2 regions of the Chromobacterium sp. CCUG 76385 genome follow, and region 1 is predicted to be linked to the other one. Evidence: riboswitches for the same ligand, from Rfam matches in the RefSeq annotation. Region 1 holds a riboswitch; the other holds the start of a gene.

Evidence for each region. A riboswitch is a leader RNA that binds a small molecule or an ion and turns the genes downstream of it on or off. The one in region 1 is predicted to bind glycine.
Region 2: it holds a riboswitch for glycine, as region 1 does, so the genes downstream of both, gcvT (glycine cleavage system aminomethyltransferase GcvT) here and QUG01_RS00835 (trimeric intracellular cation channel family protein) in region 1, are expected to answer to the same signal.

The regions. Positions count from the first base shown of each region.
Region 1 is NZ_JAUCGU010000001.1:176,415-185,853, reverse strand. It holds gene QUG01_RS00850 (LysR substrate-binding domain-containing protein) at 1-329, shown strand, start outside; gene QUG01_RS00845 (GNAT family N-acetyltransferase) at 374-919, shown strand; gene QUG01_RS00840 (DUF3141 domain-containing protein) at 1,052-3,490, shown strand; glycine riboswitch at 3,689-3,775, shown strand; glycine riboswitch at 3,780-3,877, shown strand; gene QUG01_RS00835 (trimeric intracellular cation channel family protein) at 4,014-4,628, shown strand; gene modA (molybdate ABC transporter substrate-binding protein) at 4,731-5,474, opposite strand; gene QUG01_RS00825 (LysR family transcriptional regulator) at 5,561-6,460, opposite strand; gene QUG01_RS00820 (M20 aminoacylase family protein) at 6,560-7,741, shown strand; gene QUG01_RS00815 (porin) at 7,799-8,968, shown strand; gene QUG01_RS00810 (MFS transporter) at 9,004-9,439, shown strand, end outside.
Region 2 is NZ_JAUCGU010000002.1:17,405-26,843, reverse strand. It holds gene gcvP (aminomethyl-transferring glycine dehydrogenase) at 1-948, opposite strand, end outside; gene gcvH (glycine cleavage system protein GcvH) at 1,131-1,517, opposite strand; gene gcvT (glycine cleavage system aminomethyltransferase GcvT) at 1,583-2,671, opposite strand; glycine riboswitch at 2,713-2,811, opposite strand; glycine riboswitch at 2,826-2,918, opposite strand; gene QUG01_RS01935 (amino acid permease) at 3,094-4,377, opposite strand; gene gluQRS (tRNA glutamyl-Q(34) synthetase GluQRS) at 4,698-5,594, opposite strand; gene fdxA (ferredoxin FdxA) at 5,688-6,011, shown strand; gene QUG01_RS01920 (STAS domain-containing protein) at 6,101-6,415, opposite strand; gene QUG01_RS01915 (sensor histidine kinase) at 6,468-7,622, opposite strand; gene QUG01_RS01910 (chemotaxis protein) at 7,801-8,754, shown strand; gene QUG01_RS01905 (chemotaxis protein) at 8,798-9,439, shown strand, end outside.

The DNA.
Region 1 (9,439 bases):
TGCTGGACAATGTCGGCCAGACCTACACCATTCACATCGACGCGCCACGCTTGATGACCGACGACATGATCGTGCTGCTGCAGGCCGCCATCGCCGGCATCGGCATCGCCGCGCTGCCCACCAATGTCTGCCACCAAGCGCTGGCCGATGGACGGCTTAGCCGCATCCTGCCGCAATTCGATTTTCCCTGGGGCATCCTGCATGCGGCTTTCCCTACCCGCCGCGGCTTGTCGCCGGCCGTCCGCGCCTTTCTGGACTTCATCGGGGAAGAGTTGATCAGCGAGGAAATGGCAGGCGATTGGGGACGGCCCCATCTTCACCAGGCATGACATTTGCTTTTAACAATGGCGTCACCCCTCGAAAAAACCTTCCCATGTTCACGCTGCGCCCCTTAACCGAAACCGATTCGATAGAACAATTGACCGATCTGCTGCACCGCGCCTACGCCCAATTGGCCGCGATGGGGCTGCGCTACACAGCGGTGGATCAAAGCGCGGACGTAACCCGCCGCCGCATCCAGGGAGGCCACTGCCTGCTGGCCTGGCACCAAAACCAGCTGGCCGGCACCGTCACGGTGCATCGCGCGCGGCTCGCATCCCCTTGCCTGCAATTCCGAGCAACCGACGGCGCGGTGCTGGCGCAACTGGCCGTCGCGCCGGAATGGCAGGGCCACGGCCTGGGCGAGCAACTTTTGGAAGCGGCGGAAAACTGGGCGCGCGCCCAGGGCTGCGCCGCCATCAGGTTGGACACCGCGCGCGACGCTATCCACCTCGTCAGCCGCTACCAGCGCCGCGGCTACCGCGTGGAAGCCCCGCTGCAATGGCCGGACAAAGCCTATCGCAGCGTGGTGATGGTCAAATCGCTGGAAACTCTGCCGCCGTCTGCCACTCGAAACGATAGTTGCAGTGCAACAAGCTGATGGCTGCGCGCCACACATCGGCTCAAGACCATTCGCATTTATTGCATTGCAGCAGATAACGAGTACAGTGGCAGCCAAGGCCGTTGCCTTGGCCGCACACCGTTTTCACTCATCAAAACGCAAGGGGTTGCAATGTGGTCAACTACTGCAGTTCGAGACGGGAAAATCCCGTTTGCCCAACCGTTGTTTGATTACTGGCTGGACGCCTGCCAGCGCGGCGTTCTGTACTGGGACACGCTGTATCAGCGCGGCGCCACCTATCTGGAACACTGTGAAAGCGGCAAGCCGCCGGTGCTGGTGTTCGACTACACCATCATCATGGACGCGCGCGAGCTGCCCGATCCGGCCAACTACGCGCTGGCGGCGATCAAGCCGCCGGAGGGCAGCCCGGCCACCGATCCGGCCAAGCGCCCCTTCGTGGTCATCGACCCGCGCGCCGGCCACGGCCCCGGCATTGGCGGCTTCAAGATGGACAGCGAAATCGGCATCGCGCTGCAGCAGGGACATCCCTGCTACTTCGTAATGTTCTTCCCTCAGCCCGTGCCGGGCCAGACCATAGAAAGCGTGGCCAAGGCCGAAGGCCATTTCCTCAAGCGCGTCAACGAACTGCACCCGGACAGCGACGGCAAGCCCTTCGTCATCGGCAACTGCCAGGGCGGCTGGGCGCTGGCCATGTTGGCTTCGGTGGCGCCGGACCTGGTCGGCCCGATCCTGCTGGCCGGCTCGCCGCTGTCCTACTGGGCCGGCGTGCGCGGTAAGAACCCCATGCGTTACGCCGGCGGCCTGAACGGCGGCACCTGGAGCGCCTCGCTGGCCGGCGACCTGGGCAACGGCCATTTCGACGGCGCCCATCTGGTGGAAAACTTCGAGAAGCTGGACCCGGCCAACACCCTTTGGAAGAAGTCGTACAATCTGTATTCCAAGGTGGACACCGAGCCGCAACGCTATCTCGATTTCGAACGCTGGTGGGGCGGCCACTATCTGCTGAACAAGGTGGAGATGGAGTGGATCACCCAGAAGCTGTTCGTCGGCAACGATTTGGTCCACGGCAAGATCACCAGCCATGACGGCACGATGCGCGTGGACATGCGCAACATCCGCTCGCCCATCATGGTGTTCGCCTCCTGGGGCGATAACATCACCCCGCCGCAGCAGGCGCTGAACTGGATCGCCGACCTGTACGACAGCGTCGAGGACATCCGCAACAACGAGCAGACCATCGTCTACTGCCTGCACAACAAAGTGGGCCACCTGGGCATCTTTGTGTCATCCGGCGTGGCCAACAAGGAGCACAGCGAGTTCGCCAGCGCGCTGGACCTGATAGACGTGTTGGTGCCGGGATTGTACGAGGCCGTCATCGAAGACATCGCGCCGGACTCTCCGGGCCAGGAATACATCGAAGGCCGCTACATCATCCGCTTCGAAGCCCGCGATGTATCCGACATCCTGGCGCTGGATGACGGCCGCGAAGACGAACAGGCTTTCGAAGTAGTGAAACGCGTCTCCGAAATCAACCAGGGCGTGTACGACCGCTATCTGTCCCCCGTGGTGCGCGCCTTCAGCAACGAGGCCAGCGCCCGCCTGCTGCGCGAGCTGCATCCCGCCCGCTTCGAGCGCACGCTGATCTCGCCGAAGAACCCCTGGCTGTGGTGGCTGCCCGGACTCGCCGCCAAGGTGCGCGAACAACGGCGCCCGGTTTCCACGGACAATCCGCTGTGGCAGTGGCAGGAACGGATGTCTGACTTCATCGTCCAGTCGCTGGATCATTACCGCGACCTGCGCGACGCCGCCCAGGAACAACTATTCCGCGGGATTTACGAATCGCCGCAACTGGCCACGCTGGTCGGCGTGCAGCCCGCCGGCGAGGAGCGCAAGCAGGCGCTCACCTGGGAAAGCCGCGAGCTGGCGCGCCTGAAGCGCGAGGCGCTGGACCCGAGCTTCGAGCAAGGCACGCTGGCTGATGGCTTCATCCGGCTGCTGGTCTATGTCGGCATCGGCATGGGCGTCATCGATGAACGGCCATTCAACGCCATCCGCCGCACCATGCGCGGCGTGCAGCGCGAATATCCGCTGACGCTGATGCAGCTGAAGGATACCGTACGCAAACAGGTCGCCCTGGTGCGCGCCGATCACCAGCGCGCGCTGAACGGCCTGAGCACGCTGCTGCCCGACCAGCACATCCGCCACCAGGCCTGGATGCTGGTGCGCGACCTGCTGCTGGTGAATCGCCATGACATTCCGCCGGAGCAACAACAACGGCTGGAGCAGGCGGCCAATGTGCTTGGGCTGTCCGAACAAGACCGCAAGGCCATTCTGGACAAGGCCGTGATTCAGTCGGCCGCCCCTCGCGCGACGGAAACGGTTGCAGTCAAGCCGGCTCCGGCCCAACCCATCGTCCCGGCGGCCAAGGCTGAAATCCAGCCGGCGCCGGCCAAGACCGCCGCCACGCGCAAACCGGCGACCAAGCCTGCGCCAGCCCGCAAGCCCGCAGTCAAGGCCAACGGCCAAGCGCCTGCCGCAGCCAAAACCGTCAAGCCGGCTGCCGCCGCCAAGCAGCAGAAGGACTCCTGACGCGCCACGCCGGAGCGCCGACAGGCGCTCCGGTTTTATCGCCAACACACCTCAAACCCTTTCGCGGCTTGGTTAGCGTCGCTTCGTACTGATTTCCCATCCCCTCCCCGCCATCCCTCCGCCGCAATTGCTCCATGCAGAAAAATGATCATCAATAGGTTCTGAATATTGACTATTCAAACAGCAATAGCTAATATTTGACGCGCTGCGGGAGAGAGGGGCGCCGCCCCCGCCGAAGACGCAAACTCCCATAATCGCTCAGGCAAGCAGTACCGCAGTGCACCATTGATTCAAGCCGATTGGAGAGAGGCCGCCGCGAGCGGTCCACCGAAGGGGCAAGTGGCCGCCGGCCATGCAACTCTCAGGTAAAAGGACAAGGGGAGAGGCTGTTCCGCAACCCGGAATCCACCCAGGAGACTGCCTTGTCCGCACCTGCCATCGGCCGCGCGCTTTTGCCCGCGCCAGTAGACATTCTTTTCCCTTTTTCATGCCCATCCGCCGCCGTCGCGCGCGGGAGCTTGCCATGCTGAGCCTGATCTATCTGATCGCCATCACCGCGGAAGCGATGACCGGCGCGCTGGCTGCGGGCCGCCGCCACATGGACATCTTCGGCGTCACCGTCATCGCCTTCCTCACCGCGCTGGGCGGCGGCACCGTGCGCGACATCGTGCTCGGCCGCTACCCGATAGGCTGGACGCAACACCCGGAGTACGTATTGCTGGTGGTGGCCGGCGGCATCGCGGCCGTGCTGGCCGCGCGCTTCATGCGCCATCTGAACCGGCTATTCCTGGTGCTGGACGCGCTGGGCCTGGTGGCGTTCACCATCATCGGCTGCGATGTCGCGTTAGGCATGCGCTATCACCCGGTCATCGTGGTCATGGCAGGCATGATCACCGGCATCGCCGGCGGCATTCTGCGCGATGTCCTGTGCAATCGCGTGCCCATCGTGTTCCGCCGCGAGCTGTACGCCAGCGTGTCGCTCTTGGTGGCCATCCTCTACCTGGGATTGAACGCGCTGGAGGTTCCGCACGACTGGAACATCGCCGCCAGCTTCGCCTTCGGCCTGGCGCTGCGCATGACCGCGCTGTGGCGCGAGTGGCAGCTGCCGGTTTTCGCCTACCGCCACGATCATCACTGACACCCCCACCCCGCTTAGGCGGGGTGGTTTGCGTCACGCATAGCAAGCCATGGCGTGACGCGGACATCGATGCGCGCCGCCCCATGGCGCATGATTCGCGTCTCAAGGTTTGGCATAGCCATACGCGCGCCAGATTTTCTGCGATTCGGGACTGAAAAGGTAATCGAACAATTGCCGGGCTTGCGGATGGCCTGCCGCCGGCGTCAGCAGCGCCACCGTCTGCCGGATAGTCGGGTAACTATCCGGCGGAATCTCTACCCAATGCCCCTTGCCCAAACGTGAGCGCTCCAGCACCTGAGACTTGGAAACGAAACCGCCCGCCACCCTGCCGGACGCCACCATTTCGGCGGCATGGGCCACATCCGGCGCCCTGACAAAACGCGGGCGCAGGCGTTCCGCTAGTTGGTAATGATTCAAGCTGTATAAAACCATCTGGCCATAAATGCTGGACTCGGGATCCGGCAGCGCGATCTTGCCTCTGCCTTGGCGCAGCCACTCCAGCCAGCCGCTCTCATGAAAATCCGCCGCCAGCGACCATAGCACCAGGGAACCCAAACCAAAGATGCGCGGCTCTTCCAGACAGCGCCCCTGCGCCTGCAGCTTATGGGTGTATTCTTCGCTGGACGAGATGTAGATTTCGTACGCGGCGCCATTGGCAATCTGCGAGGCCAGCGCCACCGCGGGACCATAAGCCACCTTTACCGTTACGCCAGTCTTCGCCGTGAATTTTTTGACGATCTCATTCAGCGCCGGCTCAGTATTGCTGGCGGCGGCCACCGTGACCGGCGCGGCATGGGCGATTGCCCATGCGCAGGCCAGCAGGCACCCCGCCAATATCTTCGGCATGATGCGCTCCCTGAAACTTCACGATTCAGCATAGGGCATGCGATGCGAACAAAAAAAGACCCAAAGTCGGCATGGCCGAAACCGATTCAAACGGTTTGCGCCTCGCGAATGCGGGCGATGAACCATTCCGCGGCCCGGCTCAGCAGCGCGCCCTCCCGCACCAAGAGCAGCAGGCTCAGCCTCGGCGGCCGCTGCTTAAGCGGCAGCTCTACAAAACGCTGCGCCGTCAGCGTGGCCTGCAAGGCCTGATTGGACATCGGCACCACGGCATCCATCGTCATCAGCAGCCCACACAGTAAGACATTGGACGTGCAACAAGTCACTCGCTCCGGCGGCGCCAGTCCTTCGCGCGCAAACATGCCATGCACAAAGCTTTCGTACTGGCCGCTCTGATCGGTATGCAGCCACTCCGCCTGCCGCAACTCCGCCAACGCGGCGGCATGCCGCAACGGGCTTTCTGCGCGGACGGCAAAGCCGGATGGGGATTCGCACAGCCGCTCCACCCGCACGAATGGATCGTCCGGCGGCGTGGAGAAGGCGCCCAGCGCGAAATCCAGCTGCCCGCTGCGCAGGCCCTCAAGCAGTTGTTTCCCATCCTGCTCCAGGAAATCCACCCGCACCTGCGGCATGGCGCGCCGGAAGGCCGCGAACGACTGCGGCAAAATCTCGAAACCGGCCAGCGGGGTCAGGCCGATGCGCAGGCTGCTCTCGCGGCCGGAGCGCAGCCTATCCATTTCCTGCTGCGCCCGCTCCAGCTCCCGTATCACCAGACGCGCATGGCCGAGCAGCGTCTGTCCGGCATCGGTCAGCGTCACGCCCCAGGAGTTGCGCAGCAACAAGGGCACGCCTTGCTCCGCCTCCAATTCGCGCAGCGCCTTGGTGATGGCAGGCTGCGTGACGCACAGCGCGCGCGCGGCCGCATTGATGCTGCCGTGATCCGCCACGGCGACCAAGGCCCGCAGTTGATGTTGCTTGAGTGGACTCACGTGGATAACTCATGGTTATGGCTATCAATATTTGTGCTTATTCAGCGCAAATAGTTTTGCCTAGCATGGTTCGGCACCTTTCAACCAGGAGACCAAGCCATGGCAAACGATACTTTCATCCTCCCGGAAATCCTGAACAGCCTGGATGAGTTCATCCAGCTGCGCCGCCAAATACACGCTCATCCGGAGCTGGGGTTCGAGGAGCGGCAAACCAGCGAGCTGGTCGCCGCCAAGCTGCGCGAATGGGGCTATGAGGTGCAAACCGGCATCGGCAAGACCGGCGTGGTGGGCACGCTGCGCGCAGGCGCAGGGTCGCGCGCGCTCGGCATCCGCGCCGACATGGACGCGCTGCCCATCCAGGAAACCACCGGCCTCTCCTACGCCAGCACCCAGCCCGGCAAGATGCACGCCTGCGGCCACGACGGCCACACCGCCATGCTGCTGGCCGCCGCCCAATACCTGGCTGCAACCCGGCGCTTCAACGGCACGCTGCATCTGATCTTTCAACCGGCGGAGGAAGGCCTGGGCGGCGCGCCGGCCATGCTTGAAGACGGCTTGTTCGAGCGCTTCCCCTGCGACGCCGTCTACGCCCTGCACAACGCGCCGGGCCTGCCTGTCGGCTGTTTCGCACTGAAGGAAGGCGCCATGGCGGCCTCGTCCGACAGCGTGGATGTTCGCCTCACCGGCGTGGGCGCGCACGGCGCGATGCCCAACTTCGGCCGCGACCCCATCGTCGCCGCCTCGTCCATCGTGATGGCGTTGCAAACCCTGGTGGCGCGCAATATTCCGGCGACAGAGGCCGGCGTAGTCACCGTCGGCGCGCTGCACGCCGGCAAGGCGCACAACGTGATTCCGGAACACGCGGAAATGAAGCTGACCGTACGCGCGCTCAGCCGCGACGTCCACGCCACCTTGAAACAGCGGCTGCATGAAACCGTCCAGCTGCAGGCGCAGAGTTACGGCGTAGCGGCGGAAATCGACTACCGCACCATCGCGCCGGTGCTGGTCAACACGCCCGATGAAACCCGCTTCATGGCGGAACTGATCCGCGAGCAAGCCGGCGCGGAACGACTGATCCAACCGCCGCAAGGGATGATGGGCAGCGAGGATTTTGCCTGGATGCTGGAAAAGAAACCCGGCTGCTACGTGCTGCTGGGCAACGGCACCGAAAGCCGCGGCGGCTGCATGGTCCACAACCCTGGCTACGACTTCAACGACCAGGCCCTGCCGGTGGGCGCCTCGCTGTGGGCGCGGCTGGCGGAAAGCTATCTGCGCGGCTGACGCGCGGCGCGATCAAGCCGGCGGCACAGCCGGCATCGCAAGACAAAGGAGAAAGCTATGCTGCGTCACACCTGGCCGCCCCTGCTGGCGGCCTGCCTGGCCCCGCCCGCCTGGGCCGATTCCTTCCTGCTGACCCGCTTGCAAGGCCTGCCCCTGTTCAACGGCATGCTGAAGAACGGCGGCGTCGCCCCGTATGGCACGCTGGACCTGGGCGTCAACTACGCGCAAGCCGGCGGCAGGCGCGCCTGGCAGCTGCAGAGCGGCGGCGAATGGACATCCAAGTTCGGCCTGGCCGGCCGCGAGCTATTGGCCGACGGCTGGCGGACGGAGTTCAATCTGGAGGCCGGCTTCAACGCCAACGACGGCACGCCGCAATCGCCCGGCATCACCTTCAACCGCGAAGCCTGGCTGGGCCTGGAGTCCACGCGCTGGGGCGCGCTGCGGCTGGGCCGCCAGCTCAACGCCGGCCTGCCGCTGTTCATCGATCCGTTCGGCGCCGTCAACACCCATTCGGTCTACAGCTGGGCAGGCATGGGCGCGGTGCAGACGCCGCGCGGCGTTTTGCCCAATGCCGACCTCGGCCCCGGCTCCGCCCAGTTCGACAGCCGCGTGGGCCATGCCGTGAAGTGGATTTCGCCGCGCGGCCAGGGCTTCAACGTCGAGCTGCTGCAGGCCGCTTCGCCCAACCGGCGCGCGCCGGGCAGCCGCGGCGCCATGCTGGCGCATCTGGACGGCCCCTTGTTCCTGGCCGCCAGCTTCAACCAGAGCTGGCAGCCGCTGTCGCCGTCCGGCGCGGACGCGGCGCGCAATGACTTCTACGGCCTGGCCGCGGTCTACGACATCGGCCGGCTGGTGCTGTCCGCCTCGCATACCGTCACCATGCCGCGCCGCCAGGAAAACGGCATCGCCCGCGTCTACACCGCCGGCGCCATCGTCGCGGAAAAGCGGCATGTCTACCGCCTGTCCGCCGTCTACCGCGATACAACAAGCGCGCGCGACGCGGATGGGCAGGCCATCTCCAGCTCCGCCCTCGGCCTGATGCTGGGCTACGACTACAACCTGTCCCAGCGCACAGGCCTGTATGCGCGCGCCGGCGCCATCCGCAACCTGGGCGGCTCCACCCTGATGCTGAACGGCCAGCCGCTGCCTGCCGACCGGCTGGGCAGGCCGCAGACCGGGATCACGCCCGTCAGCGCCGCCGTGGGCCTGTACCACAACTTTTTCTGAAGCCGCCTGTCCCTATCCAGATCGAGGAACTTCATATGAACAAGACGCTGACCGCCCCCGCGGCCGACGCGCCGGTAACGCACACCGCCTCGTCGCGCCGCACCATCGTCGCGGTGTCGCTGGGCAACTGGCTGGAGCTGTACGACTTCACCGTGTTCAGCTTTTTCGCCGTGCTGATCGGCAAATTGTATTTCCCGTCGCACAGCGAGTACGGCTCCTTGCTGATGGCGCTGGCCACCTTCGGCATCGGCTTCGTGATGCGGCCGCTGGGCAGCGTGGTGATAGGCCGCATCGCCGACCGCGCCGGCCGCAAACCGGCGCTGACGCTGACCATCTGGCTGATGGCCGGCGGCACCGCCTTGATCGGCCTGGCGCCGACTTACGACAGCATAGGCCTGCTGGCGCCCTTGCTGATCGTCGCAGGCCGTCTGCTGCAAGGCTTCGCCGCCGGCGGCGAAGTCGGCGCCGCCA
Region 2 (9,439 bases), on a different contig from region 1:
GGTTTGCAGCGCCATGCGCAGCGCGGTCTTACCCTTGGCGTCGATGGACACGCCGATGATGCGGCCCGGCGCGGAACGCTTCATCTCGTCCTTGAAGGCGAAATAAGCGGCATGCGGGCCGCCGAAGCCCATCGGCACGCCGAAGCGCTGGGTATTGCCCAGCGCGATGTCGGCGCCCATTTCGCCCGGAGATTTCAAGGCCACCAGCGCCATCACGTCGGCGGCGACGGCGACGATGCCGCCCTTGGCCTTGACGGCGGCGATATGCGGGGTCAGATCGATCAGATCGCCGGCCTCGCCCGGATACTGGAACAGCGCGCCGAAGTAGTCGCCGTTGCCGGCCTCTTCCGGATGGCCTTGCACCAGCTCGAAGCCGAAGTATTTGGCGCGCGTCTTCATCACGTCCAGCGTCTGCGGCAGCACGCGGCTGTCGACGAAGAAGCTGACGGACTTGGACTTGGACACGCGCTTGGCCATCGCCATCGCCTCGGCGGCGGCCGTAGCTTCGTCCAGCAGCGACGCATTGGCCATTTCCAGGCCGGTCAGGTCGATCACCATCTGCTGGAAGTTCAGCAGCGCCTCCAGACGGCCCTGGGCGATCTCGGCCTGGTACGGCGTGTACGCCGTGTACCAGCCCGGATTTTCCAGCACATTGCGCAGGATGACGGTGGGCGTCAGCACCGGGTGGTAGCCGAGGCCGATGAAAGATTTGTTGACCACGTTCTTGCTGGCAACTGCCTTCAAGGCGGCCAGCGCTTCGGCTTCCGGCTGCGGCGCCGGCAGGTCCAGGCGGCGGTTCAGGCGGATGTCGGCCGGCAGAGTCTGGTCGACCAGGGCATCGATGGACGGCGCGCCGATGGCGGCCAGCATCTCGGCGCGCTCGGCGTCATTGGGGCCGATATGGCGGGAGAGGAATTCGTGACGATTGAAGAGTTCGGCAAGAGACATAACAAAACCTTTCTTTTGCCACGAAAACCACGAAAGGACACGAACGGCATGACGCGAAGCCGAAAAGCCGCTCACTCTGAGAGAAGCCGAAATAGGCTTCCTGTTATCTTTCGTGTCTTTTCGTGGTTTTCGTGGCTAAAAAACAAACGCCCCTGTGTCTTGCGACTCAGGGGCGTATCACATCAAGCGCCGATTTCCTTGGCGTAGGCGGCGGCGTCCATCAGGCCGTCCAGGTCGGACGCATTGGCCGGCTTGATCTTGAAGAACCAGCCGTCGCCGTACGGATCGTTATTAGCCAGATCCGGCGCGCCTTCCAGCTCGCCATTCACTTCCAGCACTTCGCCGGCGATCGGACAGTAGACGTCGGAAGCCGCCTTGACCGATTCCACCGCGCCAGCCTGCTCTTCCTTGGCCAGTACGCTGCCGATCTTGGGCAGCTCGACGAAGACGATGTCGCCCAACAGTTCCTGCGCGTGGGCGGTGATGCCCACGGTCACGGAGCCATCGGCCTCCAGGCGCAGCCATTCGTGGCTCTCGACGTATTTGAGTTCGGCGGGGATATTGCTCATCTTGAAGTTCTCCAGCTTAAGATCGGATCAATGGTGACGGCAGTCGTCGCAAGGACGCTGCCCGATTATTCGAATACTTTCTTGCCATTGCGCACGAAGGGCATCTTGACCACGCGCACATCGGTCAGCGTGCCGCGCAGATCCACTTGGGCGGCAGCACCGGTGGCGGCCGGCACGCGGGCGATGGCGATGGAGTGCTTCAGCGTCGGCGAGAAAGTGCCGCTGGTGATCACGCCTTCGCCCACCCCTTCCACCAGGACCTTCTGGCCTTCGCGCAGCACGCCGCGGCCTTCCAGCACCAGGCCCACCTGCTTCATTTTCACGCCAGCGGCCTTTTGCGCTTCCAGCGCCTCGCGGCCATTGAATTTACGCTCGGCCGGCTCCCAGGCAATGGTCCACCCCATGCCGGCCTCCAGCGGCGACACGGTTTCGTCCATGTCGTGGCCGTACAAATTCATGCCGGCTTCCAGACGCAGCGTGTCGCGCGCACCGAGGCCGATGGGCGCGACGCCGACGGCTAGCAATTGTTCGAAGAAGGAAACGGCTTCCGCGGCGGGAATCATGATTTCCAGGCCATCCTCGCCGGTATAGCCGGTGCGGGCGTAGAACCATTCGCCCTGCGGCAAGCCCTGGAACACTTTCAGCGCGCGGATGGCCTCGGCCAGCTCCGGCTTGATGGCGCAGACTTTTTCAATGGCTTGGGGGCCTTGCACCGCCAGCATCGCCAGGTCGCGGCGCACCTTCAGCGCCACGTCGAAACCGGCCTTCTGGCTTTCCATCCAGGCCAGGTCTTTTTCGGTGGTGCCGGCATTGACCACCATGCGGTAGCCATAGGAAGTGAGATAGACGATCAGGTCGTCGACGACGGTGCCCTGCGGCGTCAGCATGCCGGAATACAAGGCTTTGCCCTCGAAGCCGAGCTTGGCCACGTCGTTGGCGATCAGTTTTTGCAGCCAGGCCTTGGCGTCGGAACCGGTGATGTCGATCACCGTCATGTGGGAAACGTCGAACATGCCGGCATCGGTGCGGACGATTTCGTGCTCTTTCAGCTGGGAACCGTAATGGATGGGCATTTCCCAACCGGCGAAATCGACCATCTTGGCGCCGGCGGCAATGTGGGCTTCAAACAGCGGGGTACGTTTCGGGGCCGTCATGGCGCGGTTCCTTCGAGAAAAGTGTGGATAGCCTCTATCAACCACACCCCTCTGTCCCTGCACCTGAGATTTTCCGGCCGGATAAGCCGTTAGCCCCTTCGGTGGACGCCGCGCGGGCGCCGCTCTCCAGATTGCGCAAGCCGGCGGCCGCCGGCTCGATGATACAGTCCTTTTGCCTGAGCGATTAGCGGGTGCGCTTGCGCCTTCGGCGGCGGCCGCGGGTGCCGCTCTCTCCTGTATGACTCGCCGATTATGGTGGGCATCTCCCCGCCTTGGCAAGCCGAGTTTATTTCGATGTCAAACAGTCTGAATAAATGTTTCTCAAAGAAAATAAGCGCACATATTTATCAATAAAAACCATTCGGAAACGAAAAAAGCGCAGGCTTTCGCGCTGCGCTTTGACATGCCCCCGCCTCCGCCGCTCAATCGGCGGCGTGGCGCTCTTTCAACTGCCAGACATAAATCGGCAGGCCGAGCAGCAGCAACAGCATGCCCCACATCACGATCTCCGCGCCGGAGCCGTAAAGCGCCCACAAGGAATACACAAAACCGATGCCGGCGAAGAAGCCCGGCGCCACGTAATCGCGCGGCGCAAACGCCTTGCCGCGCATCAGCATGATGGCAATCAGCGCCATCGAGCAGAACGCGTACGGCAACAAGGTGGTGGCCGTGGCCAGCAGGATGATGAACTCGAAAATCTTCACTCCGCTGTCGCCGCCAGCGTATTTCATCGCCATCAGGATGGTGACCAAGGCGCTGGACAGCACCAGGCCAAAGATCGGCACGCCTGCCGCATTGCGTTGATTGAAGCGGCTGGGAAACAGCTTGTCCTTGGCTGCAGCAGCCGGCACGTGCGCCTGCATCAGGCTCCAGCCGTTGAGGGCGCCGAAGCAGGACACCACGGCGCCGAAACCGACCAGCCAGTAACCCCAATCCCCCCACATCAACCGGGCCGCATCGGCAAACGGCACCTGAGACGCCGCCAGCACATCGGAAGGCATCAAGCCCATCAGCGATATCGTCGACAGAATGTACAGCACAGTAGCCAGCAAGGTGCCGATGACGGTGGCCCGCGGAATGGTCTTCTCTGGCTGATCGACATCGCCAGCCGGCACCGAGGCCGACTCCAGGCCGAGGAAGGCCCAAAGCGTCAGCGCCATGGTCGCGGACAGCGAAGACAACAAGGGCTTATGGTGAGGATTGAACGCCAGATTGTCGGTATTCAGATGGAAAAAACCGACGAAGGTCACCGCCGCCAGCGGCAGCAGCTTGAGCAGGGTCGTCACCACCGCCACCACGCCCGAACTGTGCGCGCCGCGACTGTTAATCCAGGTAACGATCCAGATCAGACTGATGGCGAAAACGCCAGCCAGCAGTTCGCTATGGCCGAGAACCGGAAAGAACACCTGCATATAACTGGTGGCCGCCACCGCCAGCGCGGCATTGCCTGCCCATAAGGCGATCCAGTATCCCCAGGCAATCCAGAACCCGGCAAAATCGCCAAAGCCGGCATGAATATAAGCATATGGCCCGCCTTCGCGCGGCAGGATGGCCGACAGGCGGGCGAACACCAGCGCCAGGCAGATGGCGCCGCCAGCCGTGATCAGCCAGCCAAGCAAGGAAATGCCGCCAAACGGCGCCAGCGAGGCGGGCAGCAGGAACACGCCGGAACCTATCATATTGCCCACCACCAGGGCGGTGCACATCCAGACTCCGAGCGAGCCTTTTTTGGGGGAAGAACTGTTTTCGCTCAAACCTGATTCTCCATCGCGAACGAAAGCATGGCGCGCCGCCGGTCCGCAACGGGCGTCGTGCATGCGTGAAACAGGCGGACTCACGGCCGACCGCCACGCGTCATGACTTCAACATAGACGAAGTCAGAATCTCAGGCGGTGGGGGAAATGGCGTCGCGCCGAAAAAAAGGGCGCATTAGAACACAGATTTGATGCAAAAACATGTCGCATTACCGATTTTTTTCACAGAAACCGGCATACAGCGCAAGTCATGCCAAACCGACGCAAGCAAGTCAGCCGGCACTCAAACGCAAGGGGCCGCGCGGCACGCTAGCCAGCGACCAACTGGCCAAGGCCCAGCGCCACAGCTCCGCCAGATCGCCGCACTCGGCCGGCGGCGCATGCCCCAGCAGCGTCAATGCCGCTCGCAGCTGCCGCGCGGCATCGACGCCGGAAATCGCCGGCGCCAGCGTCTGCTTGGACAATTTCTCGCCGGCCTCGTTGGTCAATACCGGCAAGTGGCAGTAGGTGGGCGCGGGCAAGCCCAGCGCGGCGTATACCGCCAATTGACGCGGCGTGGACACCAATAGATCGGCGCCGCGCACGATATCATTGACGCCCTGCTCGGCATCATCCACCACCACCGCCAGTTGATAGGCCCAGAAGCCGTCGGCGCGCAGCAGCACGAAGTCGCCGATGTCGCGCGCCAGATTCTGCCGATACTCGCCCTGCAGCCTATCGCAGACGACGCTCTCGCCCGGCGTCAGCCGCAGCCGCCAGGCGCGGCCTGCGCGGCCATCCGGACAGCCATTGCGGCAGGTTCCGGGATAGACATAGCCATCCAGCCCGCGTTGCGCCGCCGCCGCGATCTCCTTGCGCGTGCAACAGCAAGCATAGGCATGGCCGGAGGCGATCAATTGCCGCAAGGCATCTCTGTATAGATCGTGGCGCCGGCTTTGATAAACCACTTCGCCATCCCACTCGAAGCCAAAAGCCTCCAGCGTGCGCAGGATATCCGCGGCGGCGCCGGGCACCTCGCGCGGCGGGTCCAAGTCCTCCATCCGCAGCAGCCACTGGCCGCCGCGCCGGCGCGCCTCCAGGTAACTGCCGACGGCGGTGCTGAGCGAGCCCGCATGCAGCAGGCCGGTTGGACTGGGCGCGAAACGGCCCCGGTAAGTGGCTATGGACATCGGAAACAGACGGCAGGAGCGCTTGGCGGGAAATTTCTCGCTAAAATACGATTATCCCTACAATCACGCGCCAGCCTTAAGAAGGAAACAAGAATGGCCTACGTTGTAACCGAAGCCTGTATCAAATGCAAATACACCGACTGCGTGGAAGTCTGCCCGGTTGACTGCTTCCGCGAGGGCCCCAATTTCCTGGCGATAGACCCGGACGAGTGCATAGACTGCTCGCTATGCGTGGCGGAATGCCCGGTCGGCGCGATCTATCCGGAGGACGATTTACCCAAGGACCAAATGGCCTTCATCAAGCTGAATGCGGAACTGGCCAAGAACTGGCCCAGCATCGTCAACCGCATCGACCCGTTGCCGGATCATGCCGACTGGGCGGAGGTGAAGGATAAGCTGCAATATCTGGAACGCTAAGCGTCTCCAACCCGCCGCTCCCAATGGGCTGGCGCGCCCAGTCTGGCACGGGGCCGCCCCGGTCACAGCCAACCTGGGCGGAGCCGCCCTCAACCGGCCGGGCGAATCGTAAACATCTTGTTGAAACAGGCAATCTCGAATACCTGCAACACCGCCTCATGGCAGTTCACCAGCACCATGGTCTTCTTCTGCGATGCAGCGCGCTCCTTGAGTAACAGCAGCATGCCCAATGCAGAACTGTCCAGAAACGGCACTTGGTCAAAGTCGACCCGTATTTCCTGCACCGCGGCGTTATCCAGCAGTTCCTGGCTGGCCTGGCGGAAATCCTTGTGCAGATTAAAGTCAAACTGACCAATCAGCATCATCGTGCCGACATTCCCCTCGACTCTAACAATCGGTCTCATCGCAGCCCCTGTTCTTTCCCTGATTGATTCGCTGAACAAGCTTAACGACCGCTTATCCGGCCCGCGGTAATTTCAATTCAAAGCAGGCGCCATGCGCCTCCTTGTTGCAACACCTGACATCGCCGCCCAGCTCTTCCGCCACTTTCTTCACGATAGCCAAGCCAAGGCCGGTACCGCCAGGGCGCGACGTGAAAAAAGGCTCGAAAATCCTGTCTTGCACGGCTGGATCGACACCGGGTCCGCTGTCCTCCACCCGGAAAACCACTTCCGACGCCCCGGCCTCTACATGCAACCCCACCTGCCCGCCAGCCGGCGTGTATTGCAAGGCGTTTTCCAGCAAGTTGATCAATGCGCCCTGCAAGGCCTTGCGATCCACCAAGACAGTTATGGCAGAAACCGCTGGCGGATGGCAATCGAAATGCACACTTTTGTCATGGCACTGCGGCAGCATGATTGCACAAACGTCATCCAGCAATGCCGCGACATCCAACGGCTCCAGCGACGAAACCTGCCCCCTTACAAAGCTCAGCATATTCTGTATCAAACCTTCCAGAGCCCGCATTCTGGCCAGGCTCTTGTCCACGAAACGCGCCCTATCCTCCGGCCTAGGCAAATCCTGCTTCAGGTTCGCGGTATACAGCATGGCGCTGGCCAAGGGGGTGCGCAGCTGATGGGCCAGAGAAGCCGCCATGCTGCCCATCGACGCCAACTTTTGCTGCCGGGCCAGTTCGCTGGTCAGCTGATGCAAGCGCGAGACATCGTGAATAAGCACAATTCGGCCGCCCGATGCCGGCAAATCCTGATATTGCAGGGTCAGACGGCTGCCCTGGCCATCCGGCGACAAGGCGTAGGTATCATCCAATTCGCTGCGCTGCAGTTTTTCGAACACCGTATCCCAGCATTCGCCGATATAACAACCGCTTAGCAGGGACTCGGCCGCCAGATTCTGAGCGATCACTTCGCCGGCGGGAGACAACTCCACCACCCCCGCCGGCAAGACTTTCAACAGCAAACCCAAGCGTTCCGCCAGCGCGGCATTCTCGTCTCGTTGTTTTCGCAACTGGTTGTTGGCCTCGTCCAGCTGGGCATTCAAAACATTGACCTGGGCCTCAAGTTGTTTATATGCATCAATGAGTTGACCCGACACGGCGTTGAACTGCTCAAACGCCGCCTCCAACTGCTGTTGATCCTTCAAGCTTGAAACCATGGTAGGCATCGCCTCACTGTCATTTGTAAAAAACACTTAAACGGTATGATAATGGCCAGTCTACGGTGAGCCAACTCGCGGCAGAAGCGGCCGCAAGCAAAAAAAACCGGGAAAAACTCATATCTGGGCGTATAAAGGGAAGTAGTGCGCCATTCCAAAAGATGCTGCGGAGGTTTCTGTGTCAGAGCTTCTCAAAAAAATCGACGCCAGAACCAAACTGGCAGGCACCAACAAGCTGGAAATCCTGCTTTTCTCCTTGGGGCATGATCAGCGTACCGGACGCAAAGAAGTGTTCGGTATCAATGTATTCAAGGTGCGCGAAGTGATGCGCACCCCGGAAATCACCTCCGCGCCGGAAATGCCGTCCTCGGTGGAAGGCATGGTCAGCCTGCGCGGCTCGCTGGTTCCGGTGATCGATCTGGCCAAGTACGCAGGCATCGTCACCAGCAACCGCCCCGAGATCATGATCGTCACCGAGTACAACGGCCACACTCAGGGCTTCCTGGTCGAGGCGGTCGACACCATTCTGCGCTTGGACTGGTCCGCCATGCGCGTGCCGCCGGACATGATCACCAACCGCATGGCCGGCTTGGTGACTGCTGTCACGGAGCTGGAAAACGGCGCGTTGGTGATGATGATGGATGTGGAAAAGGTTCTGGCTGAAACCAGCGTGATCGATGACGGCCACAGCTTCATCAATATCGAACCGGTCAAGGAAGACCGCCGCATCTTCTTCGCCGACGACAGCGCCGTGGCGCGCAAGCAGATCGAACGCACGCTGGAAGCGATGAATATACGCTATACCTACGCCATCAACGGCATGCGCGGCTGGGAAGATCTGCAGAAAATGGCCCAACAGGCCGAAGCGGCCGGTCGCAAGCTGTCCGACGAGTTGCATCTCGTCCTCACCGATGTGGAAATGCCGGAGATGGACGGCTATATGCTGACGAAGATGATCAAAAGCGACCCGCGCTTTGCTGGCATTCCGGTGCTGATGCACTCGTCGCTGTCCGGTTCATCGAACCAGAAGCTCGGCGAATCCGTCGGTGTCGACTCCTACGTCTCCAAGTTCGAGCCGCAAAAACTGGCGAGCAAGTTGCGCCAGATGCTCAAACTGGAACCGATGGACTAGACCGCGGTCTTCTTCAAGATTTTCAAGGGATAGGGATTAAGACATGCCTAGCACCGACGCCTCCTTGCTTGCCAGTGTGGACGCCAGGACCAAACTGGCCGGCTCCAACAAGATGGAGATCTTGCTGTTCTCTTTGGGAACGCGGGAAACATTCGGCATCAACGTGTTCAAGGTGCGCGAAGTCTCGCAGACGCCTGCCATCACCAAGACGCCCAATATGCCGTTTGGCGTCGAAGGCGTGCTGTCCTTGCGCGGCAACATCATTCCGGTGATATCACTGGCCAAGTTCATCGGCCACAACACCGAAAGCAAGTTCGACACCATGATCGTCACCGAGTTCAACAAGAGCACCCAGGCCTTCCTGGTGGACTCGGTCGACCGCATCATCCGCGTCGACTGGGACAAGGTGCGGGCGCCGGAAAACATCATGGCGGCCGCGGGCACCAATCAAAACCTGATCACGGCGGTCACGGAGCTGGAAAACGGCAAGCTGGTCTCGATTCTTGACGTCGAGCAGATTCTGGCCAGCGTCGTGGGCGAACCCCGCTTGCCGGATGTCCCTTCCGCGCAGCTGGAAGTCGATCAATACATTTTCTTCGTCGACGACTCGGTGGTGGCTCGCAAGGAGATCACCGGCGTGCTGGAGAAAATGGGGATCAAATTCCAGCAAGCCACCAATGGTCGG